2 regions of the Arthrobacter nitrophenolicus genome follow, and region 1 is predicted to be linked to the other one. Evidence: predicted binding sites of a transcription regulator. Region 1 holds the regulator's gene; the other holds the start of a gene.
The links. The regulator HrcA, encoded in region 1, represses chaperone genes, less so after heat shock. The targets are predictions, from matches to a motif close to TTNGCACTCGNNNNNNNCGAGTGCNAA.

Region 1 (9,439 bases):
GTGATGTCACCGGTGACCACCATCTTGGATCCGAAGCCCAGCCGGGTCAGGAACATCTTCATCTGTTCCGGCGTGGTGTTCTGCGCCTCGTCGAGGATGATGAAGGCGTCGTTGAGGGTGCGCCCGCGCATGTAGGCGAGGGGCGCCACTTCGATGGTTCCGGCCGCCATGAGCCGCGGGATGGATTCGGGGTCCATCATGTCGTGCAGGGCGTCATAGAGCGGCCGCAGGTACGGATCGATCTTGTCGCTGAGGGTTCCGGGCAGGAAGCCGAGGCGCTCCCCGGCTTCCACTGCCGGACGCGTCAGGATGATGCGGTTGACCTCTTTTTGCTGCAGCGCCTGGACCGCCTTGGCCATGGCCAGGTAGGTCTTGCCCGTGCCGGCGGGCCCGATACCGAAGATCACAGTGTTGTCGTCGATGGCGTCGACGTAGTTCTTCTGGTTCAGGGTTTTCGGGCGTATTGTCCGGCCCCGGCTGGAGAGGATGTCGTGGGTCAGCACGTCCACGGGGTTCTGCAGTGACTGGGTGCGCAGCAGGGCCACCAGCTGCTGCAGAACCGTGGGGCTGATGACCGTGCCGCGTGCCACGAGTCCGCGGACCTCGTGGAGCAACCGCATGATCCGTGGCACGTCGTGGGTGGGTCCGCTGATGGAGAGCTCGTTGCCGCGGACGTGGAAGTTAACGTCCGGGAACTGCTCCTCGATGTACCGCAGCGCCTCATCGTGGCTGCCAAGCGACTGGACCATCTGATCGGAGTTGTCGAAAAGGACCACCTCGGTCCGGATGCCTGGCAGCGAATGGGGGAACTCCCCGTTGCTGCCCTCTCCGGCGGACCGGCGCTTTCCGTTCGCTGATTCAGTCATAGTGATGGCCCGCTGGCCTGTGGTCCCCTCGAGGTCGGTTCAGAATGTCTTTCCATATTACGCCAGCAGCCGCCGGCGCCGGATACGGGAAGCCGCTGCCCGAAGGGAACGATGACCGCATTCCGTCATTAGGTATCAACTTCATATCGGCCTCATATCGTTCCCGTTGCAGTTCGGCCGGCGGGCGGGCCGGCGGAGGCAACGCCCGGAGGTGTGTGCCATGCTGGAAATCCAGCTTCAGCTGGAAGCCCAGGCCGCCCGGGGATCGGCCCTCCATGCCAGGAAAGGACAGGACGAACGTGCCGGAAACCGCTGCGCCCCTGAGGGCCGGCCGTGCCATGGGCCGCGTGCGCGGTCTCTTGCTGGCCAGCGTCCTGGCAGCTGTCCCGGCCCTGACAGGCTGCATCGCCGAGGCCGGGCCCGCGCCGACCGGCACGTTGGCCACCAATCCCATCGCCACCGGCACAGCGCAGGCACCGCCCACGAGTGCGCCGCTGGAAACCACCCAGTCCTCCAACAAGGCGCCGGTCTACTGGATTGGGCGCAGCGGCAGCGACGTTTTCCTGTACCGGGAATTCCGTGATGTCCCGGACCAGGAAAATCCGGTCACGCGCGCCCTGCGCTCCATGATGTCGGACAAGCCGTTCGACCCCGACTTTTTCACGCCCTGGCAGAACCCGGACAAGCTCGCCACCTCCATTTCGGGCAAGGACGTCATCACCGTGGACGTCTCCGAGGACGCCTTCAACAGCAACCTCGATGCGGACATGGCGGCCCGGGCCATCCAGCAGCTGGTGTACACGGCAACCGCCGCCGCAGCCAGCTCAGGCCTGATCGATTCCGGGCAGCAGATCCGGGTGCGGATCCTGGTGGACGGGCACACGGACTACATGGCGTTCGACCACATCCAGCTCGGCGCACTCATGACCCGGAGCACGGGCCTGGTGGCGCCCGTCTGGATCATAGATCCGCAGGAAAATGTGGAGGTGCCCGGGGGCAGCGTCAAGATCACCGGACGAAGCACAACCGCCGGCGGAAAGCTCCGCTGGCAGATCCTGCGGTCCGGAGCCGACGGCAGCACCGAGCCCTTCCTCACCGGGGAGACCACGGCCTCGCCGGAACAGGGCCAGGCGGGGGTTTTCACCCTGGCCCTGACCATGCCCGCGGGTGACTACGAGCTGCGGGCGGCGCAGGCCGGAACCGGCGGCGGTCCGGACCAGTTTGAGGACACCAGGGCCTTCAAGGTGCGGTAGCCGCCCAGCGGCCCAGGATGTCGCTGGCCAGCACGACGGCGGCGGGCCCGGCCGTGGACGACCGCAGGACATGGTGCCCCAGCAGCGCCGTCACGGCGCCCTTGTCGCAGAGCCTGGTGACTTCGCGGGGGCTGATGCCGCCCTCGGGTCCGACGATCAGGAGCACCTCGCGGGGTTCCGCACCCCCGCCACCGGCCTGCCAGCCCTCAAGGACGCTGCGCAACGGGCGGACGGCGTCCTCGTGCAGGATTACTGCCAGGTCCGCGGCCTCGACGGCTGCGGACAGCCCCGCAGTGTCGACGGCAGGGCGGACCTCAGGCACCCAGGACCGGCGTGCCTGCTTGGCGGCGGCGGTGACCACCGACTGCCATTTGGCGTGGGCTTTCGCTGCGCGGTCACCCTTCCACCGCACGATGGAACGTTCGGACTGCCACGGGACCACGGCGTCGATCCCCAGCTCGGTGGCCGTTTCGATGGCCAGTTCGTCCCGGTCGCCCTTGGCCAGGGCCTGGACGAGCACCAGCCGGACGTCCGGCAGCGGTTCGACGGCTACGGACGTGCACTCCACTTCCAGTGCCGCCGGGGCAGCACCGGCGACCCGCCCGGTCATCCTGGTGCCGGCGCCGTCGACGATATCGACCGGCTCACCCGCTTCAAGGCGCTTGACGGCAACGGCGTGCCTGGCCTCGGCCCCTTCCAGTACGAAGAGGCCACCGGGGGCCATTCCGTCGAGGGACCCGGCGGCGGTGAAGAAGACTGGGTTGCTCACCGCTACAGGTTACCGAGGCGGTCCCGAAGCTTGGCGAACATGCCGCCGCTGGCAGCCAGCTTTCCCTCGGTGATCTGCTCGCCCCGGAGCTTGGCCAACTGCCGCAGCAGGTCTTCCTGGGCGGCATCGAGCTTGGCGGGAGTCTCCACCTGCAGGTGCACTTTGAGGTCCCCGCGGCCGTACCCGCGCAGGTGGGTGACGCCCAAGCCGCGCAGGGTGATGATCTCACCGGACTGTGTACCGGGCTTGACGTCGATCTCCTGGGTCCCGTCGAAGGTCTCCAGGTTCACCTCGGTGCCAAGGGCGGCCGCCGTCATGGGAATGTTCAGTGTGGCGTGGAGGTCGTCCCCGTCCCGGACGTAGGTGGGGTCGTTGTTGACCCGGATCTCCACGTAGAGGTCGCCGGAAGGTCCGCCGGCGGGTCCCGCCTCGCCCTGCCCGGACAGCTGGATACGGGTTCCGGTGGCGACGCCGGCAGGAACCTTGATGGTCAGTGAACGGCGGCTGCGGATGCGGCCCTGGCCGCTGCACTCGTTGCAGGGATCCTTAATGACGGTGCCGAATCCTTCGCAGCTGCCGCAGGGGGCAGCCGTCATGACCTGGCCGAGGATGGAGCGGACCGCCCGCTGGACCTGGCCGCTGCCGCCGCAGATGTCGCAGCGCTCCGGATGCGAGCCGGGCTGGCAGCAGGAGCCTTCGCAGGTGGGGCAGGTGACGGCCGTGTCCACCTCGAGTTTCTTGTTGACGCCGAAGACGGCGTCGCGGAGGTCGATCCGGACGCTGATAAGGGCGTCCTGCCCACGGCGCACCCGGGAGGCCGGGCCGGCGGAGCCGCCGGCACCGAAAAAGGTGTCGAAGATGTCCTGGAAAGCGAAGCCCTGGCCGGCGTAGCTGCCGCCGCCGAACCCATTGTCCGTGCCATTCTCGTTGCCGGTGGTGTCGTAGACGCGCCGCTTCTGGGGGTCCGAGAGGACTTCGTACGCGTGGGTTACTGCCTTGAAGCGGTCAGCAGCCTCCTCGCCCGGGTTGACGTCCGGGTGCAGGGTGCGGGCCAGCTTGCGGTAGGCCTTCTTGATTTCTTCTCCGGTGGCCTCCGGCGAGACTCCAAGGACGTCGTAGTGGCTGCTCAAAGTTCGTATCTCTTCCTTGTTGTACTGCATGCAGTGGGGTGTCCTTCCGCGGACCGGCTGCCACGGCAGCCGGCACCCCGCTCAGGGCCCCAGGATCCGGGACAGGTAGCGGGCAACAGCCCTGACGGCGGCCATGGTGGTGGGATAGTCCATGCGGGTGGGACCCAGCACGCCTATTTTTGCCGCGCTGTCCGGACCGTAGCCGGTAGCCACCACGGAGGCTTCGGCAAGGCCGTCATAGGGGTTCTCCCGCCCGATGCTGACTGCCACGCCACGGTGGTCCTGCGCCATTTCGCTCAGCAGGCGCAGCATCACCACCTGTTCCTCCAGGGCTTCCAGCACAGGTCCGATGCTGAGCGGGAAATCCACGTTGGACCGGGCAAGGTTGGCGGTGCCCGCCATGACCATGCGCTCCTCGCGGCTGCTGTGTGCCAGGAGTTCCAGCCCGTGGGCCAGCGCCTGGGCGGCCGGCCGCTGTGCCGGGCTGACAGCGGAGACGACGCCGGGCAGGGACTGCCCCAGCTGGCCCAGCGGGGTCCCGGCAAGGGAACCGAGGAACTGGGTCCGGAGCGCGGCGAGGGCGTCGTCGCCGAGGTCCTGGCCGACGTCGATGACCCGCTGTTCCACCTTGCCGCTGTTGGCGATCAGGACCACCAGCACTTTCCGCGGTGCCAGCAGGACGAATTCGATGTGCCGGATCAGGGCGCGGCTCAGGTGGGGATACTGGACCACCGCCACCTGGTTGGTCAGCTGGGACAGCAGGCGGACGGTGCGGTCCAGGACATCATCGAGGTCGTCGGCACCTTCCAGCAGCGACTGGATGGCGCGCCGTTCAGCCTGGGAAAGGGGCTTCACGGCCGAGATCTGGTCAACGAACAGGCGGTAACCCTTGTCCGTGGGTATCCTGCCTGCACTGGTGTGCGGAGCGGTGATGAGCCCTTCGTCTTCAAGCGCTGCCATGTCGTTGCGGATTGTTGCACTGGATACGCCGAGATGATGCCTCTCCACCAACGCCTTCGAACCAACGGGCTCGCGGGAGTGGACGTAGTCCTCCACGATTGCCCGCAGCACTTCCAGTCTGCGTGGCTCGCTCACACTCCACCTCCATCCAGGGTCGGGGCGGCAGCGCCGCCCCGTGCAACAACATCAGGGCAAACCATCAGGGGTTAGCACTCGACATGCCCAAGTGCTAACAGTCTATTATGCCTTGGCCCGTTGTTAGCATTGGTACCGCTCCGGGCGAAATTCCGGCGGCACTGATCTAGCGCTAGGCGGAGTCGATCCATGGATTACCAGAACTGGGGGCCCCGGGAGATGTCCGGCCCCGTCCGCACCCAACTGCCCGAAATCCCCGTTGAACGCGGCATGGTCCTTGAGGACGTCCAGTCCGGGTGGGTCGGCGCCGTGACCCGGGTGGAAAAGTCCGGCGGCATGCACGTGGTGGCGCTGGAGGACCGGCGGGGAAAGTCGCGGACGTTCCGGCTCGGATTCGGTTTCCTCCTGGAGGGCCGGGCCATCCGGCTGATGCCGCCGGCACCACGCGCCGCCGCCGGCAGCGGTGCCGGCAGGACGGCGTCGGGCTCGGTCAAGGTCACCGGCCAGCGGGCCCAGGTGGCCAAAGCCAGCCGGATCTGGGTGGAGGGCAAGCACGACGCCGAACTGGTGGAAAAGGTCTGGGGCGACGACCTACGGGTGGAGGGCATCGTCGTCGAGCCGCTGCACGGCATTGACGACCTCGCCGGGGCGGTGGCGGATTTCCGGCCCGGCCCGGGACGGCGGCTCGGCGTGCTCGTGGACCACCTGGTGCCGGACTCGAAGGAGTCCCGCATCGCCGACGCCGTGATGGCGTCGCCCGGGGCTGCAGGGAATGTGCTGATCGTGGGCCACCCGTACGTGGATGTGTGGCAGGCCATCAGGCCCGCTGTGCTGGGAATCGAGCAGTGGCCGGTAGTGCCCCGCGGCCAGGACTGGAAGACCGGCGTGCTGGCGGCCTTCGGATGGCCGCACGCCACAAAGGAGGACATCGGGCTGGGGTGGCAGAAGCTGCTGGGCGCCGTCCGCAGCTACGCTGACCTTGAGGCGTCGCTGCTGGGCCGGGTTGAGGAAGTGATCGACTTCCTCACGGTGCCCTGATTGGGGAGCCACGTCCCGGATAGCCAGTATTCTTGGTACTGCGGGTCCTGCGGCGCTGTTCGCGGCCGCAGCAAGGCAATACCGGCATTTGGCACTATTTGCACTCTCGAAGGAAACAGACTGTGGCAGAAAACACCCGTGATCACAGGGACAGCCAGGGCGGCGCAGGCCGCTCCGAATATCATGGCGTCCCGGCGAACGCGCTGCCCCTGACGGCAGGCGAGGACCGGCAGTGGGCCACGCTGGCGCACTTCGGCGGGATCCTCGGCTGTGTCCCTGCGCTCCTGATCTTCCTGATCTTCCGCGACCGCGGTCCGTTTACGGCGCAGGAATCCAAGGAAGCGCTGAACTTCAGCCTGCCGCCCACCATCGCGGCCGTGGTGGCGAACATCCTGGTGTTCATCCCCGTGATCGGCAACATCTTCGCCGTCATCGCCACGCTGATCTGGATCGCCCTGACGTGCTTCTCGGTGGCGGCCGGCATCCATGTGAACAAGGGCCAGCCGCACCGGTACCAGTACAACCTGCGCTGGATCAAGTAGTCCCCACCGGCTCCCAGCACTCGCAAGCTCGCGCCGGGGCCCCGCCAGCTGTCAGTCCGGGAGGATCCGGCGGACCACCGCGTCGGCGAGCAGGCGCCCCTTCAGGGTGAGGACCAGCCTCCCGCGGAATGCCGCGGCCGGGTCCACCAGGCCGTCGGCGATCAGCCCCGCCACCTCATGGCGTCCAACAGCGCTCAGGGTGGCCACTTCGAGGCCTGCCTGGAGGCGCGCCTCCAGCATGATGCGTTCAACAGTCCGGGTTTCCCCGTCCAGGGTTTCCCGCCCGGCAGCCGGTGAGGCTCCCTGGGCAAGGCGGCCGGCGTAGGCGGTGGGATGCTTGACGTTCCACCACCGGACGCCGCCCACGTGGGAGTGCGCACCCGGTCCGATCCCCCACCAGTCGTCCCCCCGCCAGTAGGCGAGGTTGTGGCGGCACGCCTGTTCCGGGGTGCGGGCCCAGTTGCTGACCTCGTACCAGCCCAGCCCGGCCGCAGAGATCAGCTGGTCGGCGAGCTCGTACTTGTCGGCGTGGTCGTCGTCGTCGATACCCGGAACCTCCCCGCGGCGCATCTGCGCGGCGAGCTTGGTGCCGTCCTCCACGATCAGCGCGTAGGCGCTGATGTGGTCGGGCTCGTAAGACAGGGCAGTCTCCAGGGAGTACCGCCAGTCGTCCAGGGATTCGCCCGGCGTGCCGTAGATCAGGTCCAGGCTGACGGCCAGTCCGGCCTCCCGGGCCCACTGCACCACCTGCGGAACCCTGCTCGGGGTATGCGTCCGGTCCAGGACCTTCAGGACGTGAGGAACCGCGGACTGCATGCCAAAGGAAACCCGCGTGAAACCCGCTGCTTTAAGGACAGCGAGGGACTCTGGAGTGACAGAGTCCGGATTGGCTTCGGTTGTAACCTCCGCCCCGTCCTCAATGCCCCACTCGTCGACTGCCGCCCGAAGGATCAGGGCGAGATCGTCTGCGGGAAGAAGGGTGGGCGTCCCGCCGCCGAAGAAAACGGTGCTGAGCTGCCGCGCCGGAACCCCGGATCCGGCGAGCACCCGGGCGGCAAACGCCACCTCGGAAGCGGCCGTGCCGGCATAGGCGTCCTGCGACGCACCGCCGCCGAGCTCGGTGGCGGTGTAGGTGTTGAAGTCGCAGTACCCGCAGCGCACGGCGCAGAAGGGAATGTGGACATACAGCCCGAAGGCACGGTTGCCCGCGCCCTGGGCCGCCTGTGCGGGCAGCAGGCCGTCCGGCGGCGCGGGGTCGCCCAAAGGAAGAACGCTAGGCATCGCTGCGGCCCTGGATGGATGCGGCCACTGTCATCACTACTTCTTGGCCTTGTCCTTGGACTCGTCGGTGGTCAGCGCGGCGATGAAGGCCTCCTGCGGAACCTCCACGCGGCCCACCATCTTCATGCGCTTCTTGCCTTCCTTCTGCTTTTCCAGCAGCTTGCGCTTACGCGAGATGTCACCGCCGTAGCACTTGGCGAGGACGTCCTTGCGGATCGCGCGGATGCTTTCGCGGGCGATGATCCGGGATCCGATGGCCGCCTGGATGGGCACCTCGAACTGCTGCCTCGGAATGAGCTCACGCAGCTTGCCGGTCATCATCACGCCGTACGCATAAGCCTTGTCCTTGTGCGTGATGGCACTGAAGGCGTCCACCTGTTCGCCCTGGAGCAGGATGTCCACCTTGACCAGGTCGGCCACCTGCTCGCCGTCGGCCTTCCAGTCCAGCGACGCGTAGCCGCGGGTCTTGGACTTGAGGATGTCGAAGAAGTCGAAGACGATCTCGGCCAGCGGGATCCAGTACCGCAGTTCCACGCGGTCCTCGGAGAGGTAGTCCATGCCCTTCATCTGACCGCGGCGGCCCTGGCAGAGCTCCATGATTGCCCCGACGAACTCGTTCGGGGCAAGGATGGTGGCAGACACCATGGGCTCCCGGACTTCCCGGATCTTGCCCGCCGGGAACTCGCTGGGGTTGGTGACGGTCAGGACGGACTTGTCCTCAAGGGTCACCTCGTACACCACGTTCGGTGCCGTGGAAATGAGGTCCAGGTTGAATTCACGCTCCAGGCGTTCCCGGACGATCTCGAGGTGCAGCAGGCCAAGGAAGCCCACGCGGAAGCCGAAGCCCAGGGCGGCGGAGGTTTCCGGCTCGTAGACCAGTGCGGCGTCGTTGAGCTTGAGCTTGTCCAGGGCATCGCGGAGCACCGGATAATCGGTTCCGTCCAGCGGGTAGAGGCCGGAGAACACCATGGGCTTGGGATCCGCGTAGCCGCTGAGGGATTCCGACGCCGGTTTGGCCAGGTTGGTGACAGTGTCACCGACCTTGGACTGGCGGACGTCCTTCACACCGGTGATGAGGTAGCCCACCTCACCGACGCCGAGGCCCTTGGAAGGCGTGGGTTCGGGTGAGCTGACGCCGATCTCCAGGAGTTCGTGCGAGGCCTTGGTGGACATCATCTGGATGCGTTCGCGCGGATGCAGCATGCCGTCCACCACCCGCACGTAGGTGACCACGCCGCGGTACGTGTCGTAGACGGAGTCGAAGATCATGGCGCGGGCTGGGGCGTTGGCGTCACCCACGGGCGCCGGGAGGTCGGTGACGATCTTGTCCAGCAGGGCCTCCACGCCCACGCCGGTCTTGCCCGAAACCAGCAGGACGTCCTCCGGATCGCCGCCGATGAGGTTCGCCAGTTCCGCCGCGTACTTCTCCGGCTGCGCCGCCGGAAGGTCGATCTTGTTGAGCACC
Region 2 (22,507 bases), 680 kb from region 1:
CGGGAACGTGACGGCCCAGCAGCTCAAAGGCCAGCTGGTCCGGGCCATCGTCCGCAACGAGAAGTCGCTCGAACCACAGCTCGGCAACCTCCACACCACCCTGACCGAACACCGCCACGCGCTGATGGACCACGTGGCCTCGCTGCACAACGTCCGGCAGCGCTGGGGATGCTCGCCCTACCAGGCCATGCAGTCGCTGGCGGAACTGACCTCCATCCACCCTGCCCCGGCCACCACCGTCAGGCTCAAGCGGAGCGTCCTGGACAGCATCCGCGACCGCGACGAACTGGCCGGAAGGCTCCGCCGTGCGGCCGAACTGGGCAGCTTCAGCAAGGCCGCCACCACCAGCCCCTGGCACGGCGCCCGGCTCCTCACCCGGAAGGAAACCGAGGAAGCCCAGGAACTGGTCCGCTCCGTGGCGAAGAGCCTGCCTGCCCTGCGGGAGCGCATGAACGCCGTGGCAGAGCACGCCGAGATCCGCCTCGGTGCATCCTTCGCCGAATGGGGCGAGCAGCTGGAACTGCTGGTGGCTGTCCGCGGCAGCCTGGACAAGTTCACCCCGGACATCTTCGACCGGCCGGTCACCGACCTCATCTCCGCCACCGCCCCCTCCTCCTGGCGGCGGGAACGCGGCATCGAGATGACCTCCATGCAGCGGTCCCGGCTGCGCAGGGTGGCCAAGGAATACGTCCGGCCCGGCGTCCACATCGCCGACCTGCACAGCTCGCTGGTGCTGGTCCAGGAACAGCGGGCCCTGTGGGCCGGCTACGCCACCACCCAGCGGCACCCTGCTGTTCCGTCCGGGCTTGCCGAGATGAACGCCATGTACCGGGAACTGGACCGTGAGCTCACCCAGCTGGGCGAGGCCCTGAAGCATACCGCGGCGGGCGGCGCGCTCTCCACCGTCAGGTACGAGGAGCTTATGGAGCGCCTCGAGCGGCTGGTGGCGGATACGGACACGCTCAAGACCCTCCCGGAACGGACGCTGCTGGTGGAGAACATGCGCGAGCACGGGCTGGGGGAGCTTCTGGCGGACCTGGCCGAGCGGGAAGTACCCGCCGCTTCCGTGGCCGCCGAACTGGAACTCGCCTGGTGGCAGTCGGCGCTTGAAGCGATGATCAGCGGCGACGACTACCTGGCAATGTCCGACGGCGACGCCCTCCGGCAGCTCGAAGCGGAGTACAGGCTCGCGGACAATGCGCACATCGCCAGCGGCGCGGCCCGGCTCCGCTGGGACCTTGCCGAGCGCTGGCGCGCCGCGATCGCAGACCAGCCGCGCCAGGCAGACCTCCTCCGCAGCCTGCTCAAGGACGGCCGCGTGTCCCTGCCTGCGCTGACCGCCCAGGCCCCGGACCTGATCGGGACCCTGGTGCCGGTGTGGTCCGTGAGCCCCTACCTGATGACCGGGCTGCTGCCCGCGGAGCAGCACTTCGACGCCGTGGTCATCCTCGACGCCGAAGCCACCTCGCTGCAGGCGGTACTGCCCTCCATCGCGCGGGCCCGCCAGGTCATTGCCTTCGGCGACGCCCGCATCGCCAGCCCGCGCACCTTCACCGTGGGTGTGGAGCGGCTGGCGCCCGGTGAATCGGCGCACCAGCGGGTGGAGAGTGCCTTCACCGCCCTGTCCGCCGTGCTGCCGGTGTGGCGGCTGAACTTCGTCTACCGCGCGGTGGACGAGGACCTCGTCCTGCAACTGAGCAAGAACTTTTACGACGGCGGGCTCCGCCGCCTGCCTGAAGGCCAGTCGGCCACGGGGCTGGACAGGTCCCTGCTGGTGGAGTACCTGCCGGATGGAACCGGTCTGCCCAGCGCCGACCACGAGGGCGTTGAATCCGTGGTCGCCGAGGTTAACCGGGTGGTGGAGCTGGTCTTCGAACACGCCCGCCTCCGTCCGCGCACTTCCCTGGCCGTGGTCACCGCAAGCCTGCGTCACGCTGCCCGGATCGGGGAGGCCATCAGGCTCCAGCTGCCCAACCATCCCGGACTCGCCGGGTTCTTCGGCGCGGGCCCGGAATCGTTCCGGGTGGTGGACCTGGAACGGGCCCAGGGCCTGGTGCGCGACCATGTCATTTTCTCGCCGGGCTTCGGCCGCACCCCGCATGGGCGTGCCCTGCACAGTTTCGGGCCGCTTTCTGCAGAGGGCGGGCGCGAGAAGTTCGCCCTCGCCATGACCCGCGCCCGGCGCTCGATGCACGTGCTGACGTGCTTCCGGCCTGAGGACCTGGACCATACGCGGCTGACGCACGGGGCAGTGGACCTGTATGCCCTCCTGGACCGGGAAATCTCGGGCAACACTGATCTCGGTACGCCGGCGTCCCGCGCTGCCGCCAGCGAACAGGCGCTCGGCGCCGACCCGCTCGTCGCTGACCTGGGCGACCGGCTGCGGGCGCGCGGGGCACGGGTGTGGCACCAGTACGACGGCGCCATCGACGTCGTGGCCGCCGCCGATCCGCTGAACACCATGGGCCAGGACGACGCCGATCTTCCGTGGCCCGTGGCTATCGAGTCCGACGGCACCGAACAGTACCGGACGATGAGCGTCCGGGAGCGGAGCAGGCTGCGTCCCCAGCTGCTCGAGCGGCTCGGCTGGCGGTACATGCCGCTGTGGACCATCGAGGTTTTCACCGACCCGTCCGCCTGCGCAGACCGGATCGCCAAGTACCTGGGACTGGAAAAGGTTGTCCTTCCGGGACGCGTGGCTTCCCCCGGATTCCTTGACGACGACGTCGATCAGGCGCTGAATGATATCGATGCCGCCGCGGACTCCGCCCCGGCATCGAACGTTACGCATTTCCCGGGCCCGGCCTCCGGACGTCGGGCCGGCATCGCGGGAGCACGTGCCGGCCATCAGGCAGTACCCGCCGCGGACCGGAAGGACAGCAAGGAGGCGGCCCAGGTGGGCAGCGACGAAAAGACCAACAGCACCAACAGCCAAGCACGGTCCACGGACGGTGGCGAGGCGGCGGAATCGCCTGCTCCGGACACGCGTGCAGGCCAGAAGCCGGCGGAGGCCATCCTGCCCGCCCGGGCTGCCGAGGATGATCCGCGGGCGTGGGGCGACCGCGAGGATGACCACGATGCATGGCTGAAGGAACAGAAGCCGCCGCACTGGGGCTGACATCCTGGCTTGCACTGGCGCTGCCTGAAGGAGGCAGCGGTCACGGCGGCCCCACCAGGACAAAGAACAGTTTGCCCTGCGTGGATGCCCCGGCCAGCCGGGCCGCCTGCTCAGGGCTGGCGGCGACGACGATCAGGCCGTCAGTCTCCTGCGTGCCAAGCCATTGCCCGCCCTGGCCGCCCGTTGCGGAGGTCCACAGCACGGGCACCGCTGTGGCCAGGACTTCGGACGGAGTTTGCTGGTCGAAACCGTTCGCCGCGGTCAGCACCACGTTGACCAGCTGCCCGGGGGATACCAGTTGGATGGACGAGGGGTCCGCCATCCGAAGGGGCACTGCAGCCGAGCCGGCGGGACTGCCGGTGAGGAGGCCGGGTCCCAGCAACTGGGCGTCCGCCAGCAGTTGGCCTTTACGCAACGGGGCCGCGAGCTGCCTGCCGGACGCTGCGCCGGGTTCGCGCAGGACCCCGTCTGCGAGCATGCCGGGCGGAACCTGGATGGGGGTTATGTCGGTGGCCGCGAGGGCAGACCCGGCAGGAAGGTCCCGGGCGGCGGCCAGTGCTGTGACGGTGTGGACCGGTGCCGGCGTGAGCTGGTGGACGGTGAGTGCCGCCGCCGCGCACAGCAACAGGGCAACGGCAAGCCGCCTGTTACGGATCAGCCAAGCGCGCAGCCTGGCGCCGGGACGTGCCGCTACGGAACGGCCGGCAGGAACCGGAGGGCGGGGACGCCGAAAAAATCCGTAAGCTTCCCGGCGGGCACTGAAGGAATAAGCAGGCATGCCGCCACGCTAAGCGCCCCGGATATGCAAAAGACAGCGGCCCCGCGCCTATGTGGACAACGTCCCATCGGCTGCAGGGCCGCCGTCGTAACGGCGAACGCCGGAAATCAGCTGGCGGCGGCCGCAGCTGCCGGAGCGGGAGCGGAAGGTGCCGCCGGAGCGGGCGTGGAAGACGCCGGCGCTGCGGAGACGGTGCTGCCCTTGGAGTCCCGGGAATCGGTCCGGTAGAAGCCGGAACCCTTGAACACGACGCCCACGCTGTTGAACTTCTTGCGCAGCGCGCCCTGGCATTCAGGGCACGACGTCAGTGAGCTGTCCGAGAACGACTGGACGATGTCGAAGGCGTGGCCGCAATCCTTGCAGGCGTAAGCATATGTTGGCACTGGTGCTCCTCCTCTTGGGCAAACGAGAGGTCCCGTGCTGCCACCTGGTAATCCATTAGCAGTCGCAGGGCCTGAGTGCTAATTCTATCATCCCGCTGCGGCCACCCCGCCTGACCCTAGGCGATCTTGCCCAACGGCCTTAGCCCGGACGGGACAAGGACGGCGGGGACAGGACGGTCGAACTCCTCGGCAGGAATCCGGCCCGCCGGGAGAAGTTCATCGTCATAGATAACAGCGGCCAGCGGGATTTCCTTCCCGGCGGTGGCGAGGTGGCCCAGGAACTTGTCGTAGTAGCCGCCGCCCTGGCCCACCCTGTTGCCGTCGAGATCCACGGCGGTGGCCGGGATGAACAATGCCGTGGCTTCCCCCGCAACATCGGGTCCATGGCGGGGCCCTGCCGGTTCCATGATGGGTGCGAACCTGCTGCGCTCAAGCGGGCTGTCCGGGTTCCAGAAAACCCAGCTCAGCTCGCGGCCCGGCTCGCAGACGGGCAGCAGGACCTTGTGGCCGTTGCCGTGGAGGGCCGCGATGAGCGGCAGCGTGGGCGGCTCCACGCCGGTGCCGAGATACACGCAGAACGTGGCGTGCTTTCCACCGGACATGGATTCGGCCCATGCGGCACCGTGCATCGCCAGGGCCGCGCCGGCGGCTTCCAGTTCGGCAGGGGTCAGTTCGGCCCGCCGCCGGCGGTGGGCTGTCCGGATGTCGTCCTTCACGGTGGCTTGCTGCTGGGCCATTGTGTCTCCTTATTACCCGCGTTGTGGCGGTTGATGGGCCGGTTCCGGGGCGGCTGCCCGCCGGTCCGTTGATTACTGAATGCTTGACGCTGACGTTAGATTAGTCCGGTGAGTACCAGTAACCCGAGAGTTCGCAAAGCCGTCATCCCCGCTGCCGGACTGGGCACCAGGTTCCTTCCTGCCACCAAGGCTATGCCCAAGGAAATGCTGCCCGTGGTGGACAAGCCTGCCATCCAGTATGTGGTGGAGGAGGCCGTGCAGGTGGGCCTGAATGATCTCCTGATGATCACCGGACGGAACAAGCGGGCCCTCGAGGACCACTTTGACCGGGTCCCGGCGCTGGAGTCCATGCTTGCGGACAAGGGGGACACCGAGAAGCTGGAATCCATCCAGGCGGCCAGTAACCTGGGGGACATCCACTATGTGCGCCAGGGCGACCCCTACGGGCTGGGTCACGCCGTCCTCCGGGCCAAGCAGCACGTGGGCGATGAAGCTTTCGCCGTGCTGCTGGGAGACGACCTCATTGATGCCCGCGACGAACTGCTCAGCACCATGATCGACGTCCAAGCAAAGACCGGAGGGTCCGTCGTCGCCCTCATCGAGGTGGAACCGTCCCAGATCAGCGCCTATGGCTGCGCGGACATCCAGGAGATCGACGGCGAAGGGTACGTGCGCGTCAACGGCCTGGTGGAGAAGCCGACCGCGGATGAAGCGCCGTCAAACCTGGCCATCATCGGCCGCTATGTGCTGCACCCGGCCGTCTTCGAGGTCCTGGAGCGCACCGCCCCTGGCCGCGGCGGCGAGATCCAGCTGACGGACGCCCTGCAGGAGCTTGCCACCGGGGAAGGCGAAGGCCGCGGCGTTTACGGTGTTGTATTCCGGGGACGCCGCTACGATACCGGCGACAAGCTCAGCTACCTCAAGGCATGCGTCCAGCTGGCCATCGACAGCGAGGACCTCGGCCCGGGCCTGCGGGAGTGGCTGCCGGGGTTCACCAGCGGCCTGTCCAAGTAGCAGCCGTGCGATTCGGCCCCATCTGGCCCGTAACTCTGGAGTGCGGTGACCTTGTCCTGCGGCCCATCAGGTACCGGGACAAAAAGGAGTGGACGGAGGTCAGGTCCCGCAACAGCGAGTGGCTTGCGCCGTGGGAGGCGTCCAACCCGGACCCCCGCGGAGGGCTTCCCGACTACCGGCAGATGGTCCGTTCGCTGAACGCGCAGGCTGCGCAGGCTACCGCCCTGCCCTTCGTCATCACGGAGAGGACTGCGGGCCTGCGGAATCCGCCGATCATCGGCCAGTTGACGGTCTCCTCGATCGTGTGGGGTTCGGCCATGATGGCCACTTTGGGGTATTGGGTGGACCAGGCCAGGGCAGGGCGCGGGATTGCCCCCACTGCGGTGGCCCTCGTGACGGACCATTGCTTCCAGACCCTCGGGCTGCACCGGATGGAAATCAACATCCGGCCTGAAAACGGGCCGAGCCTGCGGGTGGTGGAGAAGCTGGGCTTCCGGGACGAGGGCTACCGGCCCCGTTACCTGCACATCAACGGAGAATGGGCGGACCACCGGTCGTTCGCCCTCACGTCGGAAGAGGTTCCGGAAGGCCTGCTGACGCGCTGGCTTGCCGCCAGGCCGTCATAAATCCACTCATTTGCTGTCCGGGCTGCGACACACCGCGGCTAATGCGGCGGCAGGAGGCGTGATGCTCATACGGTTTTGAGTGTGGACTTCCCCCTTAGCAGCTCAGTGATCCTCGTGGTTGCCGTCGTGCTCTGGATTGTGTGGGTTGCCCCCTACGTCCTCCGGAACCGCCGGCACCAGTTCCAGCCAGCCGGCGATTTCCCGTCGGACGGCCCAGCCGAGGAAAAACCGGATCAGCCAGCCGGTCTGGTACTGAACGTCGCCGCCCAGCAGGAGAAGCCCATGGAAGCCAGGAAGAGCGCCGGACCCTCCGCCACGTCTGCCGGCCCGGCCCCCGCAGGCCGCCTTCGGATCCGTTACGGACGTACGGCACTGGCGCTTGCCGGACTCCTGGCTTTAATGACGGCGCTGGTGTCGGCGCTTCTGCTGCCTTTTGGCCTCGGCTCGCCATTCCTGCCGCCGGCCTGCGCTGCCCTGACGGCGGTGTCCGTGGCCATCCTGCGCTGGCTGGCAGTCCGCGACCGCAAGGCCAAGGTGAACGCGGCCTTTCGTGCGGCCATGAGCGCACCGCCGGTTAAGCACGTGTCCGAGCGGATTCCGCCGAAGCCGGAGTCCGCCCCCGTCCGCCGGGAAAGCCCGCTCTTTGACGCCGAGGCCCACCAGCCGAAAGTCCAGCAGCTGACAGCCCAGGAACTTCGCGAGGCAGCCCTGGCCGTTGCTGTGGCTGCGGGTGATCCGAGCGCAGCGGCTGCGGCGCAGGGCAAACCCGCCGGCACCCCTTGGGAGCCGGTAGAGGTTCCCAAGCCTGTATACGTTGACGCCGCCAAGGCCGAACGCCCCGAGCCTGAGCCGCTTGAGCTGCCGGCCGCCCCGAAGGCAGTGGGCAAGCCCTCGCTGAAGCAGGGTGCAGCAGGGGCGCCCGCCGCCGCGCCGGCTGCCGAAGCCCAGCAGCTCAGCAAGGCACAGAGCGCGTTGAGCAACCTCGACGACGTCCTGCAGCGCCGCCGCGCATAGCCTGGCCGGCGTACGACGGCGGCGCCCGCCTGCTGCTGGCCCCTCACCAGGGTGCCGATTGGCATTGGGGCGGGAAAATTTGTAGCCTAGGGTCACCGGTCCAGCACCTGCACCAGGCGGCCGTTCCGGGGCTATAGCTCAGATGGTAGAGCGCTTCGTTCGCATCGAAGAGGTCAGGGGTTCAAATCCCCTTAGCTCCACAATTGTGGCGGGTTTTAGATTCATGAATGATTCAGCTCATCGTCAACACCCCGGTCTTCGGACCGGGTGTTGTTCTTTCCGGGAAGCCAGGCCTACAGCCAGCCCTTCTTCTTGAAAATGCCGTACATCCCCGCGCCCACTGCCGCCATGAGGCCGATCGCCATCGGGTAGCCAAAGGCCCAGTGCAGCTCGGGCATGTGGTCAAAGTTCATGCCGTAGATCCCGGCCACGAATGAGGGCGCAAACAAGATGGCTGCCCACGACGAGATCTTCTTGACCTGCTCGTTCTGCGCGGCGCTGGCCTCATTCTGCCGGTTGGCCGTCAGGGTGCCGTCAAGCGTCAGGGCATTCTGGAGCAGGTCCCGGAAGGAATCTGCCCGGGAGATCACCCGTTCAACATGGTCCTCCACGTCGCGCAGGCTGTGCTGGAGTTCGCTTTCCACGCCGTACTTCGCGAAGCCGCGCTTGAGCTGGTGCATCATGTCCGGCAGGGGGTGGATGGCGCGCTGGAACTGGATCACTTCCCGGGCCAGTTCGTAGATCCGGCGGGAGACGGTGGAATCGCCGCTGAAGAGCTGGTCCTCAATCTCGTCGATGTCGTTCTCGAGCCCCGCCACCACTGGCGCGTAGTCGTCCACCACTGCGTCCAGGAGGGCGTACAGCACCGCCTCCGGGCCGTGCCGGAGAAGGTCAGGCCTGCCTTCAAGCCGCTTCCTGACGCGGGCCACACCGGCTGTCTCGGCATGCCGCACGGTGACCACGAAGTTCTTCCCGGTGAAGATATGGAGTTCCCCGAACTCCACTGTTTCACTGGCGTCCAGGTAGCGTGCCGGCCGGAGGACGGTGAAGAGGTTGTCCTCGTAGCGCTCCATCTTGGGGCGCTGGTGGGCCGAGATGGCGTCCTCCACTGCGAGGGCGTGGAGCCCGAACTCCGCGGCCACTGCGGTCATCTCCTCCGCGGTGGGACGGTAGAGCCCGATCCACGCCATCCCGCCGTGGTGGGCCAGCGTCTCGAACGTCTGCTCCAGGTTTTCCGGCTCGGCATGGCGGACGCCGTCAACGTAGACGGCATTGTCGATGATGGTCATGGGCGGGCGCCTTCGCTGTACGTGCTCACAATGGTCAGGACATCGCTCCAATAATGGCGCCGGACACGGCCATTGCCACCAGGTCGTGACCGGCGTCGATCACTGTCACAGCAGCCGGACGCCCTGCAAATCCGTTGTGGATTACGTGGCCTCCGGCACGGAAGACAAGTCCCAGCACCAGCGCGAACCAGGCTCCGGCCAGGGCATTGTCAAGCCCCAGCTTGCTGATGAGGACGGCCAGGAGGATGGCGGTCAGGGCCGAGGCCAGCATCATGGGAAGCCAGATCCCCGCCCCGCCTCCGATGTTCTTCAGGTCCTCCTCGGTCTTGCCGATGGCGGCCATCCACCGGTTGCCCAGCACGGCCGGCATGTACCACACGAAGCCGATGGCCATGCTGGCCACGAAAGCCAGCAGGACCGCGAGCCAGTTGATCTGTGAGACGTAAGAGAGCCAATCCATTCAAGAAATCCTAGCCGTCCGGGCCCGGCAGGCAGGGGAGGCCGGCCCCGGTACTCCGGGAGGGAATCCGGGGTCAGCCGGCGGTCGCCTTCGTGAGGCCGCTGATGAGGGGCTCGGTCCGGTAGGGAATATGGGTGTGCAGTGCCAGCACCGTTTCGGTCCGGATGACCCCCTTGATCCGGAGGACCTGCCGGAGCGATGCCTGCAAATTGTGGGTGTCCGTGGCCACCACCCGGCACCAGACGTCGCCGCGTCCCGAAATTTCATGGACTTCCAGGACCTGGGGGATCAGCCGCAGCGCGGCGATCACACCGTCGAGTTCCCGGTGTGTGACCTCGATGGTCACAAACGCCACCACGTCGTAGCCCACGGCCTCAAGGTCCACTTCCCGGCCGCCCGGGCGCAACACACCCGCCCGGATGAGCCGCCGGACCCGGGACTGGGCGGTGTTGCGGGCCACGCCAACCGATTCGCTGAGATCGCCGATCTGGATCCGGGGGTCGCGGATCAGCGCCAGGAGGATCTTGAGGTCGGTGGGGTCCAAATTATTCAAATGATCACTCTCCATCACTTGGGCATGAAACTTTTGATGAACTTGCTCAATTCTTTCACTGATTTCGCATCAAACGATCAGCCATGCCCCAATCTGGAACCATCGCACATCCACGCCGCGCCGGGCTCCCACAAGGATCACCTGCCGCGGCAAAACCAAAGGCGGCACCATGACGGTCTTCAGCGAGCTTCGGATGCGCCCGGCCCCTGCCACATCTGCCGGGTGGGACGCATCCACAACGGCACGGCTTGTGATGGCCGGTGCAGTCATTTTCGTCCTGCTGGTAGGCGCCAATCTCGCTACGCCGCTGTATCCGCTCCTGCAGGCGGAGCTGGGACTCACGCCGCTGGATGTGTCCGCAGCGTTTGCCAGCTACGTCCTCTCCCTGGTGGCCACCCTGATGCTGGCCGGGCACTGGTCGGACCACATAGGACGCCGCGCCGCGCTGCTGCTTGCCGTGCTGACCGGACTGGTGGGCGGCTGGGTGTTCGCCGGTGCGGACTCTCTCGCCGCACTCTGCACGGGGCGGGCACTGCAGGGCGTTGCCGTGGCACTCGCCACGGGCGCCAGTGCTGCCGCCCTGCGGGAGCTGCTGCCCTCGCGGCCGGAGTGGGCATCACGGTTCACGCTGCTGGCCTCCGCCGGCGGAGTAGCGGCCGGCCCTGTTCTGGGCGGGCTGCTGTCCCTGCTGCCTGGCGCCACCAGCGCCCCCTACACCGTGTACTCCGTGGTCCTCGCGGCGCTCCTGGTGCCGCTCTACCTGATCCGGGCGCGGCCGGCCATCATGCTTCCGGCCGTGTCCCGCCCGCTGCAGGTGCTGGCGCCGCGGCCCCTCGCCGTGCCGGGGAATGCCAGGGGCGCTTTTTGGCTGGCATCGGCCGTGGGCTTCCTCAGTTTCGCTGTGTTCGGCTTCTGCCTCTCCCTGGCGCCCGGCTACTTCGCCCAGGTCCTGGAGACGCAGTCCCGGCCGTTGATCGGCCTGCTGGCCGCCCTTCCGCTCGGTGCCTCCGCACTGAGCCAGCTGGTGACCCTCCGCGGGCGCTACACGGTCTCCGCGGGGCTGGCAGTGCTGGGCGGGTCCGTCTTCCTGCTGGGGGCAGCCGGCGCGTGGCATAGTCCGCTGCTGCTCGTGGTGGCCGCCGTCGCTGCCGGGGCCGGGCAGGGGCTGGCCTTCAGGACCACGTTCAACGAGGTCGCCGCCATGGTGGAACCCGTCCGCCACGCCCAGACTGTCAGCACGGTCTACGTCATCACCTATCTGGGCAGCGCCGTCCCGGTCCTTGGCCTCGGCTGGCTGGCCGGACTTGCCGGACAGGAGGCTGCGGTGGCCGGCTTCGTCCTTGCCTGCGGTACCGCCGCGCTTGTGCTGGCCGTCCTGACGCTGGTCCGGGCAGAGCGCCGGCACGGCCGGTCCCGTTAGTCCGGTACGCCGCCTTACTCCGGGAGCGGCCCGTGGTTGCCCTGGATGTGTTCGAACACCAGGGTGGTTTCGGTGTGCCCCACCACCGGGTCCGTGGCGAGGTTGTCCAGCACCCAGTCCCGTAGGTCCTCCGTGCTTCCGACGGCGATATGCAGCAGGTAGTCCACGGAACCCGAGGTGTGGAACGTGGACAGCACCGCCGGCAGGTGCGGAACGCGGGAAGTGAACCGGTCGATCTGGTCACGGTCGTGGGCGCGGAGCCGCACCGCAACAAGTGCCTGGACTGACCGGCCGATGGCGGACAGGTTGAGCTTCGCCTCGTAGCCCTGCACGATGCCCCGTTCGGACAAGGCGCGGGTCCGCATCAGGGCGGTGGATGGGGCGATCCCCACCAGTTCGGCGAGCTGCTTGTTGGAGATCCTGGCGTCGTTCACCAGGGCTTCGAGCAGCCGCTCGTCAATGGCATCCAGCGGCTCCAGGTGCGCTCCCGGCCTGATGTTCCTGGGATTGGTGGTCACTGCTGTTCCTTCCAACGGTCCTGCATTCATCCTAGACCGCTGAATCTGCGCCAAGATGCCCTTTCCTGCGGGTCCCGCCGAATATCAGCATCCGTAGCACGGCCGTCCCGAGCGGTTAATTCGCTGCCCCTTGAACCGGGCGCCGCGCATCCCGGCCGGTCAGCCGCCTGCACCTTGCGCGCGGGGATGTACGACGGCGACGGCGGCTGCGGTCAGGCAGGCAAGGACCATGACCCCTGCCGCGAGGGCCTGCCAGCCCAAGGACTGGAAAACGAGCCCGCCGGCCCACCCGATGACGCTTGACCCCAGGTAATAGGCCAGGTTGTACAGGGACGCCGCCTGCGCACGGCCGCTGCTGGCGATGGCTCCGGTCCAGCCGGCCCCGATGCTGTGCGCGGCGAAGAAGCCGCCCGTGAACACCACCAGGCCGGCGAGGATGAGCGGAAGGTAGGGAACAAGCGTCAGGGCGAGTCCCGCCGTCGAAAGGGCCAGCCCGGCCAGCAGGACGTTCCGCCGCCCAAAGCGTGTGGTCAGCCCGGCGGCCCAGCGTGAAGACACGGTTCCGGACAGGTAGGCCAGGAAGATGAGGCTGATCAGTGTGGCTGGCAGGCTGAAGGGGGCACCGGACAGCCGGAAGCCGAGGTAGTTGTAGACGGCCACGAAACCGCCCATCATCAGGAACGCCTGGACGTACAGGGCTAGCAGCCTGATGTTGCCAAGGTGCCCGCCGAGGGTCCTGAACGCACTGCCCAGTCCTGCCGCCGGTGACGAGACGAAGCCCCGGGCCCTTGGCACCAGGACCAGGAAGGCAACGGCGGCAAGGGTGGCCAGGATGGAAACGGCCAGCGCCGCGGCACGCCAGCCCCACAGCTCACCGGCCGGTCCCGCCACCAGGCGGCCGGCGAGGCCGCCGAGGGTGGTGCCGGCGACGTAGCTGCCCGCAGCCAGGGCGGCATGTGCCTTGGTCACTTCCTCGTTGAGGTAGGCGATGGCGATGGCAGGGATCCCGCCCAGGGCCATTCCTTCCAGCAGCCGCAGTGCAAGGAGCATTCCAAAGCTCGTGGACAGCGGCACCAGCAGGCCAAGAACCGTGGCGATGGAGATGCCCCAGGTCATGGCCTTGACCCGTCCGATCCGGTCGGCGAGGAAGGACCAGGGGATCACGGTGACGGCGAGGCCCACGGTGGCCAGCGAGATGGTGAGCGCGGCCTCGGCCGCGGTGATGCGCAGGTCGGCCGCCAGCAGGGGAAGGACGGCCTGGGTGGAGTAGAGCTGTGCAAAGGTCGCTACTCCGGCGAAGGACAATCCGGCCAGGATCCGGCCGTAGGCCCGGGACCCCTTGGCGTGCCCGTCCCAGCAGGGGAGTGGTGGGTTGCCGGTCACGCGTGCTTCACAGGCCATTTCCTAAGCCTAGGCCCGGCCCCATACATGCCTCCAATGCATAATTCGTGGGAAACTAATAGCAGAATCAGATTGAATTACGGTGGGTAGCGAGGGAGCCAGGGACATGCAGGCAGACCACAGGCAGCTGGTGCAGCTGCTTCCCCTCCTGCCCGTGCTCGCCGAGCTGGGCCGGACGGAGCACGTGACTGAAACGGCGGAACTTCTCGGAGTGCCCCAGTCCACGGTGAGCAGGGCACTGGCACGGGCCAGCGCCGCCGTCGGTACGGAACTGTTGGTGCGGGACGGCAGGGGAGTCCGGCTCACCCCTGCCGCCCGGACGCTCCTCCCGTATATCGAACAGGCACTCACCGAATTCCAGACCGGACTGGATCTGGTGCGGGAGGAATCGTCGGTGGTCCGGGGCAGGATCTCCGTGGCGTTCCAGCACACCTTCGGCGAGGCCACGCTGCCGCTGCTCATCAGCGCCTTCCGGAGCCGGCATCCCGGCGCTGTGTTCACCTTGAGCCAGGGTTCAAGGAATGCCTGCCTCGAGGAGCTGGCGGCCGGGGAGGCAGACCTGGCCCTCACGGCCCCGGTGGGTGCTGACGGCACGCACCTGCAGTCCGCGCCGCTGTATCGGGAACCGCTGCGCCTCGTGGTGCATCACAGCCATCCGCTCGCCGGCCGGCAGTCGGCGGCGTTGCCGGACATCAGGACGGAACCCTTTGTGGCACTCGAGCCCGGTTACGGCATGCGTTCGCTGACGGATGCACTGTTCCGTGAGGCGGGGTACCGGCCGCGCATTGCCTTTGAAAGCCAGGATTCGCACACAGTCCGCGGCCTCGTGTCCGCCGGGCTTGGCGTGAGCATCCTGCCCCCGGGAGGGGATGCGCCGGGCAGGACCGTCAGCCCGGAGACCGGAAACCTTGGCTGGGCGGAGGTTCCCCTCGATTCACCCCTGGCCTTCCGGGAAGTGGGCTTGAGCTGGCGCCGCAGGAAGACCGGCGCCGAACCGGTGCCGGTGCGGCTTTTCCGGGACATGGTGGTCGGCGAGGGACCCCAGCTGCTGGCAGGACTCGTCAGGCAGCGCACCGGCTGAGCCGGAGGGAGCGGGCACACCCACGACGCCCGGGCCAGTCCCGGCAGGATGGCAGCTGCGCCGGCCAGTAACCTTGTGACGTGACCAACACCGAAAACCCCTCCGCACTGCCCACCGACAAGACTGTGGCGTACGCACCCAACCCGCTCGCCGGCGTCGTGATTGGCCTGGATATCGGTGGAACCAAGACCCACGGCATCAGGTTCGAGGACGGGGTGCCTGTTGCGGACGAGTCCGCAGGCAGCTCGAACGTGCAGAACGTCAGCCGGGAGGAGGCCGCCCGCAACATCGCGGACCTCTTCGGCCGGATTGGCGGCGGAACCGTATCGCGGGTGTATGCCGGATCAGGCGGGATCGACACGGAAGAGGATGCGGCCGCCCTGGCATCGCTGATCCAGCCGCACGTCCCGGATGCCCTGGTCACAGTGGTGCACGACTCGCGGCTCCTGCTCGCAGCAGGCCATGCCAGCGCCGGGGTGGCAGTGATCGCCGGGACCGGTTCGGCAGCCTGGGGAAGGAACGCCGACGGCGGCGAGGCCCGGGCAGGAGGCTGGGGCTACCTGCTGGGTGATGAAGGCAGCGGGTACTGGCTGGGCCGCGAAGCCGTGCGGCACAGCCTCCGGCGGATGAACCAGGGACTCCCCGCGGACGAACTCACCACCGCCCTGCTGCAGTCCTGCGGAGTGGATCATCCCAACCGGCTCATCGCACTGTTCCACTCCCCGGAGACCGGACGCCGCTTTTGGGCCCAGCAGGCACGGCACGTGGTGGCGGCAGCAGCCGCCGGGCACCCGGGCAGCCAGGCCATGCTGGACCAGGCCGGCCGGGACCTTGGGGACCTGGCCCTGCAGGTGCTCCATCAGATCGGACTCGGCGGCCCGGTCATCCTGGGCGGCGGGCTGGGAATGAACGTGGAACCACTGCAGGATTCCTTCCGCCGGCACCTTTCCAGTGCCGGCGCCACAGATGTACGGGTCCTGGACCAGGAACCCGTATTCGGGGTGCTGCAGCTGCTGGCGGAGCCGGCCTGAGGCGGCTCGGCCGAATCAGACGGCCCGCTTCCGGGGAGTGAGCCGCACCGCCGGCAGCGGGGGTGCGGGGATGCGCCCGGCTTCGGCGCCCGCACCGGGTCCGTGGCCGGGCACCAGGCCGTACCTGGCGGACTGCGCGTCAGCTACAGACAATTCGGCCTGGGCTTCCCAGTCCTCCCGTGCCTGTTCCACCTCGTCGTGTGTCCGGCCCACGAAGTTCCACCACATCAGCAGTTCCTCCTCGAACGGCTCGCCGCCGATGAGCAGGAAGCGGGTGCCCGGCAGGGCCTGCAGCCGCAGTTCCTCCCGGCCCGTGCCCAGGTAGCCCAGCGGCCCGGAACGAAGTTCCTGCCCGTCCAGCGTCAGCCCGCCGTCGAGCACCAGGATGCCATGCTCAAAGTCCGCATTCAGCGGGAGCACCGCGGCACCTTCACAGGACACGTCGGCTCCCACGATGGGCGAGTACATGGTGGCGGGGGAGGCCACGCCGGCCAGTTCTCCCACCATGACTGTTGCAGTAAAACCGGCGCCGCTGGCCTTGGGCAGTTCCCGGTGCTGCTCGAACGACGGCCCGCGGTGCCGCTCGCCGTCGGGCAGCGCCACCCACAGCTGGAGGCCGCGCTGCAGCGGCAATTCCCCGCCGGCAGGCGGGAGCACGGCAAACTCGGAGTGGGAGACACCGTGCCCTGCGGTCATGATGTTCAGCTCTCCGGGCCGGACCACAACGTCGCTGCCCACGCTGTCCCGGTGCCGGATATGCCCGGCCAGCGGCCAGGTGACTGTCTGAAGCCCGATGTGCGGATGCGGCAGCACGGACATCGCCGTCCGGTCAGGACCGAAACTGTCCAGGAAGCACCACGCCCCGATGGTGGGAAGGCCGCGCTGGGGCAGGGTCCGCTGGACATTCATGGCCCGCACCCCGCCCAGCGGGACTTCACGCTCCGGCCACAGCTGCAGGCAGGGTCCTGGACTCCCCTCGGCGCTCGCCGGCGGACAGATTTCCTGCTGGGGTGAAATCTCCAAGTTGGTCACCCTCCAACTCTAGGCCGGTGCAGGCGGGCCGGTCAGTGCTTCCCCCAACGCCCCGTGATCAGGATCTGCGCCAGTCCGCATCACGTGCGGCTCCGAATGGTCACAGTAGGGAATCCTTTGCGCGGATTAGGTGCCGCCACCGGTGATGCCGGCCCCGGATTGGGTTACCGTAACTATCAGCGTGCTGATGACAATGTCGCGTGCATTCAGATGCCGTCCAACAGAACAGGTAAGTCCGCACCATGGACCAGGCGATGATCGAGTTCCAGAGCGTTACCAAGCAGTACCAGGGCGGGCAGCCGGCCGTGGACAACCTCTCGCTGTCCATCGCCAAAGGCACCATCACGGTCTTCGTCGGACCATCAGGCTGCGGCAAGACCACCTCGCTGCGCATGATCAACCGGATGGTGGAACCCACCAGCGGCACCATCACGGTGGGCGGCCGGGATGTCACCTCCGTGCCGGCCTCCGAGCTGCGGCGCTCCATGGGGTACGTCATGCAGTCCGCCGGCTTGCTGCCGCACCGCACGGTGCTGGACAACATCGCCACCGTTCCCCGGCTGAACGGGGTGTCCAAGGCGGACGCCCGCAGGCGCGCCGAGGAACTCCTGGACGTGGTGGGCCTGGCCCGACCCCTGGCCAAGCGGTACCCCTCGCAGCTTTCCGGCGGCCAGCAGCAGCGCGTCGGGGTGGCCCGCGCCCTCGCCGCGGATCCGCCGGTCCTGCTCATGGATGAACCCTTCAGCGCCGTGGACCCGGTGGTCCGCGACGAACTGCAGCAGGAGCTGCTGCGGCTGCAGAAGGACCTGGCCAAGACCATCGTCTTCGTCACCCACGATATTGACGAGGCCACCACGCTGGGGGACAGGGTGGCGGTCTTCGCCGTGGGCGGCAGGCTCGCCCAGTACGCCACGCCGGAGGAGATCCTGCGGGCACCGGCCAACGATTTCGTTGCCTCCTTCGTGGGCCGGGACCGGGGCTTCCGGCATCTGGGCTTCACCCCGTCCGACGGCGTCACGCTCCACCCGGTGCCGACCATCGTCCGCGGCCCGTCCGGCCCGGAGTCCGACCCGGCAGCAGCCGGCGGCTGGCAGTTGGTGGTGGACCAGGACATGCGCCCGCTCGGCTGGTCGACCCCCGGCACCGACACCGGGCTGATTCCCGGCGGTTCCCTGTTCCGGCCCGGCGAAAGCCTGCGGAAGGCGCTCGACGCGGCCCTGTCGTCGCCGTCGGGCCTGGGCGTGGCAGTGGATTCGGAAGGCAAGGTGCTGGGCGCCGTCCGGGGCGGCGAAGTCCTGGCGCTGATCGAGGAAGCACGCCAGCTGCGGCAGGCCGCACTCTGATGGAGTGGTTCCTCGCCAACAGCGGCATGGTCTTTGAACGCGCAGGCCAGCACATGGTGCTGGCCATTGTGCCCATGGTCCTGGGCCTGCTGATTTCCATCCCGCTGGCCCAGCTCGCCCGGCAGCACCGCGCACTCCGCTCCGTGGTGCTGACCGCATCCTCGCTGCTGTACACCATTCCGTCGCTGGCCCTCTTCATCATCCTGCCCACCATCCTGGGCACCCGGATCCTGGATCCGCTCAACGTGGTGGTGGCCCTGACCATCTACGCCATTGCGCTGCTGGTCCGCGCCGCCCTGGACGCCTTCGATTCCGTGGACGCCGAGATCAGCCAGGCCGCTGTGGCCATGGGCTACAAGCCGCTGGCACGGTTCCTGCAGGTTGACCTGCCGCTGTCCCTCCCGGTCCTGTTCGCCGGCCTGCGGGTGGTCTCCGTCAGCAACATCTCCCTGGTCAGCGTCGCCGCCCTGCTGGGCATCGGAAACCTGGGCATGCTGTTCACCTCGGGCCTGCAGCGGGACTTCGTGACCGAGGTGGTGGTGGGAATCATCGCCATCCTGGTCCTGGCGCTGGTCATGGACGCGTTGCTGGTCCTGCTGGAGCGCATCCTGACCCCGTGGGAGCGCGCCGGGAAGGGACGTGGCCCGCAGGGCCTGGCCGCAGGCAGGCTCGAGCCTGCATCCGCGGAGGCAAGGCTCGCCGCTCCGGGGACTGGGGGTGGAAGCGCGTGAGCGTCTTCAGCGATACCTTTGCCTGGCTGGCCGACCCGGAAAACTGGACCGGCGCCGCCGGCATCCCGGCGAGGCTGGGCGAGCACCTCCAGTACACGGGCCTGGTGATGCTGATTGCCGTGGCCATCGCGGTCCCCGTGGGCATGTATGTCGGACATACCGGCAGGGGCCGGGTGGCGATCGTGGCGCTGGCAGGGGCCTTGCGGGCCCTGCCCACACTCGGCCTGCTGACGCTCTTCGTCCTGCTCGCCGGGATCGGCCTCATGCCGCCGGTCTGGGCGCTGGTGATCCTGACCGTGCCGCCGCTCCTGGCCGGGACCTATGCAGGGATTTCCAGCGTGGACCGGAACGTGGTGGACGCCGCCCGCGCCATGGGGATGACTGAGCTCCAGGTCCTGTTCCGCGCGGAGCTTCCCAACGCCCTGACGGTAATGTTCGGAGGTTTCCGGACCGGCGTGCTGCAGGTGATCGCCACCGTCTCTGTGGTTGCCTACATCAACCTCGGCGGCCTGGGCCGGTACCTCTTCGACGGGCTGGTCCTCAGCGACTTCCCGCAGATGCTGGGAGGGTCACTGCTCATCGCAGCGCTGGCCATCGCCGTCGACCTTGTTTTGTCCCTGTTCCAGCGGCTGTTCCTGACACCAGGGGCAGCAGGGCAGTCCCGCCGCAGCCAGCAGGCTGCGGCCGATCTCACAGACCCCGTAGCCACGGAGCCTGTTGTCCAAGGAGGTAAACCATGAAACAAAGCCGTCACCCACGCCTGGGCAGGCGGACATTTGGCGGGCTGGCCGCAGGACTCGGCCTGGCAATGGCGCTGTCCGCATGCGGCGGTTCGTCAGACCCCCTGAGCGAGGCTCCGGAAACCACAGGCGGAGCATCCGGCGAAGCAACCTCCCTGGTGGTCGGCTCCGCTGACTTCCCGGAGAGCCAGATCATCGCCGAACTGTACGCGGGGGCACTGAACGCCGCCGGCGTTACCGCCACAACCAAGCCGAACATCGGCTCCCGCGAGGTCTACTTCAAGGCCGTCCAGGACGGTTCCGTTGACGTTGTCCCGGACTACACCGGCAACCTGCTGCTGCACGTCGACAAGGCAGCCACGGAGGAGTCGGCCGAGGACATCGCCAAGGCCCTTCCGGACAAGCTGCCGGACGGCCTGGCCGTGCTGGACGCGTCCAAGGCGGAAAACAAGGACGCCATGGTGGTCACCAAGGCAACGGCCGAGAAGTACCAGCTGAAGTCCATCGAGGACCTCGCAAAGGTCTGCAGCGAGATCACTGTCGGCGCCCCTGCCACCTTCGCCGAGCGTGCCTACGGGCTGCCCGGCCTGAAGGAGAACTACAACTGCGAGCCGAAGAAGCTGGAACCCTTCAGCGACGGCGGCGGGCCGCTGACCCTGAAGGCGCTGCTGGAGGACCAGGTCCAGGTGGCCGACATCTACACCACCACCCCGTCCATCGCCGACAACGACCTGGTGGTCCTGGAGGACCCGAAGAACAACTTCATCGCCCAGCAGGTCATCCCGCTGTACAACGAGGCCAAAATGACGGACAAGGCCAAGGAAGCGCTGAACAACGTGTCCAGCCAGCTGACCACCGAGGACCTGATCAACCTCAACCGTGCTGTCAGCGGCAGCCAGAAGCAGGGTGCCAAGGAAGCAGCCGAAGCCTGGCTGAAGGATAAGGGCATTCTCAAGTAGGGGCCTTTCACGCGCCCGCCGGGCCTTCCGCACTGTGATGACGACGGCGGCTGCCGGACTTTCCGAAGTCCGGCAGCCGCCGTCGTGCGTGTGGGCGAGGTCTCAACAGCCGTGCATCCTTCCTGTGGCATATTTGAGGGATGGCAGAATTCAGGCAGTCCACGAAGCTCAACAACGTCCTTTACGACATCCGTGGACCGATCCTGCAAGCCGCCCAGCAGATGGAAGCGGAGGGCCACCGGATCCTCAAGCTGAACATCGGCAACCCCGCACCGTTCGGCTTCGAGGCCCCCGACGCCATCCTGGTGGACATGATCCGCCACCTGCCCCACGCCCAGGGCTACAGCGACTCCCGCGGCATCTTCTCCGCACGGACGGCCGTCTCGCAGTACTACCAGACCCGCGGCATCCAGAACATCCACGTGGACGACATCTACCTGGGCAACGGCGTCAGCGAACTCATCACCATGTCCCTGATGGCGCTGCTGGACGACGGCGACGAAGTCCTCATCCCCACCCCGGACTACCCGCTCTGGACCGCCTCCGTCGCGCTGGCCAGCGGAAAACCCGTGCACTACCTCTGCGACGAGGAATCCGGCTGGCAGCCCGACCTGGAGGACCTGGAAGCCAAGATCACGCCCCGGACCAAGGGCATCGTGGTGATCAACCCGAACAACCCCACCGGCGCCGTGTACCCGGAGGAGACGCTCAAGCGCATCGTTGCCCTGGCAGAGAAGCACGGGCTGGTGATCTTCGCCGACGAGATCTACGAAAAGATCCTGTACGAGGACGCCGTCCACATCAACCTCGCCGGCCTCACCGGCGACCACGTCCTGTGCCTGACCTTCAGCGGGCTGTCCAAGGCGTACCGGGTGTGCGGCTACCGCGCGGGCTGGATGGCCATCTCCGGCCCCAAGAAGGACGCCGCCGACTACCTTGAAGGCATCAGCCTGCTGGCCAACATGCGGCTGTGCGCCAACGTCCCGGCGCAGCACGCCATCCAGACGGCGCTGGGCGGATACCAGAGCATCAACGACCTGATCCTGCCCGGCGGCCGCCTGCTGGAGCAGCGCAACAAGGCCTACGACATGCTGAACGCCATCCCCGGCGTGAGCACGCAGCAGGCACGCGGCGCCCTGTACCTCTTCCCGAAGCTTGACCCCGAGGTCTACCACATCCGGGACGACGAGAAGTTTGTCCTGGACCTCCTCAAGGAGCAGAAGATCCTGGTGTCCCACGGCCGCGCGTTCAACTGGGTGCGTCCGGACCATTTCCGCATGGTCACGCTCCCCAACGTCAAGGACATCGAGGAAGCTGTTGGCCGGATGGGGGACTTCCTGAGCAGGTACCAGGGGAACTAGCCTGTGCACACGGGCTTTGAGTCCCGTGGCACCTCGCGGAAAGGATCCCCCCATGGCCGGCGTCATTCGCTTCGATCAGCATCCTTCTGAAACCCTTCGGGTAGGGGACGGGTTTTCCCTCTCCGACGTCGATCCGGACTCCACTCCCGGCTACAGCGGCACCAAGGAGGACGGCCGGCTCCTGCTGGCAGACATGGACGACGAGCTCACCGAGTTGCAGGAAAAGCTGTTCGCCGAGTCCCGTTTCGGCGGCCGGAAGCGGATCCTGCTGATCCTCCAGGCCATGGACACCGCCGGCAAGGGCGGGATCGTCAAGCACGTCATGGCGGCCATGGATCCCCAGGGTGTCCAGTTCAAGGCCTTCAAGGCACCCACTGACGAGGAGAAGTCCTACGATTTCCTCTGGCGGATCGAGAAGGAAGTGCCGGCCGCCGGCATGGTGGGCGTCTTCGACCGGTCCCACTACGAGGACGTCCTGATCCACCGGGTGCACGGCTGGGCCAGCCCCGACGAGATCAAACGCCGCTACGCGGCGATCAGGGAATTCGAGGACCGGCTGACCGACTCCGGTACCAAGGTGGTGAAGGTGATGCTCCACATCAGCGGCAAGGAGCAGAAAGAGAGGCTGCTGGCCCGGCTGGACAACCCGGAAAAGCACTGGAAATACAACCGGGGGGACCTCGACGAACGCGCGTTCTGGGAGGACTACATGAACGCGTACCAGTCGGCCATCGAGGAGACAAGCACTCCGGACGCTCCCTGGCACGTGGTTCCGGCCAACAAGAAGTGGTACGCCCGGATCGCCGTGCAACAACTGCTCCTGGGCGCCCTGGAAGACCTGCACCTTGAGTGGCCCAAAGCCGAGTTCGACGTTCCCACCGAGCGGGAACTGATCCTCCGCTCCTGAGCGTGCCTGTT

Region 2: the regulator HrcA is predicted to act here: its motif matches at 4,335-4,361, upstream of ACJJV6_RS01375 (FmdB family zinc ribbon protein).

Annotation. Positions count from the first base shown of each region.
Region 1 covers NZ_CP174504.1:3,849,898-3,859,336, forward strand. Annotated here, with positions in the region: gene ACJJV6_RS17790 (PhoH family protein) at 1-866, opposite strand, end outside; gene ACJJV6_RS17795 (GerMN domain-containing protein) at 1,205-2,119, shown strand; gene ACJJV6_RS17800 (16S rRNA (uracil(1498)-N(3))-methyltransferase) at 2,106-2,888, opposite strand; gene dnaJ (molecular chaperone DnaJ) at 2,891-4,018, opposite strand; gene hrcA (heat-inducible transcriptional repressor HrcA) at 4,100-5,113, opposite strand; gene ACJJV6_RS17815 (DUF3097 domain-containing protein) at 5,303-6,151, shown strand; gene ACJJV6_RS17820 (DUF4870 domain-containing protein) at 6,274-6,693, shown strand; gene hemW (radical SAM family heme chaperone HemW) at 6,745-7,974, opposite strand; gene lepA (translation elongation factor 4) at 8,011-9,439, opposite strand, start outside.
Region 2 covers NZ_CP174504.1:281,694-304,200, reverse strand. Annotated here, with positions in the region: gene ACJJV6_RS01385 (AAA family ATPase) at 1-3,118, shown strand, start outside; gene ACJJV6_RS01380 (RcpC/CpaB family pilus assembly protein) at 3,159-3,896, opposite strand; gene ACJJV6_RS01375 (FmdB family zinc ribbon protein) at 4,004-4,279, opposite strand; gene ACJJV6_RS01370 (5-formyltetrahydrofolate cyclo-ligase) at 4,396-5,016, opposite strand; gene galU (UTP--glucose-1-phosphate uridylyltransferase GalU) at 5,125-6,030, shown strand; gene ACJJV6_RS01360 (GNAT family N-acetyltransferase) at 6,036-6,656, shown strand; gene ACJJV6_RS01355 (hypothetical protein) at 6,762-7,670, shown strand; tRNA gene ACJJV6_RS01350 (tRNA-Ala) at 7,798-7,870, shown strand; gene corA (magnesium/cobalt transporter CorA) at 7,964-8,959, opposite strand; gene ACJJV6_RS01340 (DUF1761 domain-containing protein) at 8,994-9,419, opposite strand; gene ACJJV6_RS01335 (Lrp/AsnC family transcriptional regulator) at 9,493-9,972, opposite strand; gene ACJJV6_RS01330 (MFS transporter) at 10,142-11,392, shown strand; gene ACJJV6_RS01325 (Lrp/AsnC family transcriptional regulator) at 11,407-11,910, opposite strand; gene ACJJV6_RS01320 (MFS transporter) at 12,070-13,311, opposite strand; gene ACJJV6_RS01315 (LysR family transcriptional regulator) at 13,418-14,392, shown strand; gene ACJJV6_RS01310 (N-acetylglucosamine kinase) at 14,473-15,423, shown strand; gene ACJJV6_RS01305 (pirin family protein) at 15,439-16,455, opposite strand; gene ACJJV6_RS01300 (ABC transporter ATP-binding protein) at 16,698-17,798, shown strand; gene ACJJV6_RS01295 (ABC transporter permease) at 17,798-18,529, shown strand; gene ACJJV6_RS01290 (ABC transporter permease) at 18,526-19,269, shown strand; gene ACJJV6_RS01285 (ABC transporter substrate-binding protein) at 19,266-20,228, shown strand; gene ACJJV6_RS01280 (pyridoxal phosphate-dependent aminotransferase) at 20,369-21,589, shown strand; gene ACJJV6_RS01275 (polyphosphate kinase 2 family protein) at 21,642-22,496, shown strand; gene ACJJV6_RS01270 (exodeoxyribonuclease VII small subunit) at 22,506-22,507, opposite strand, start outside.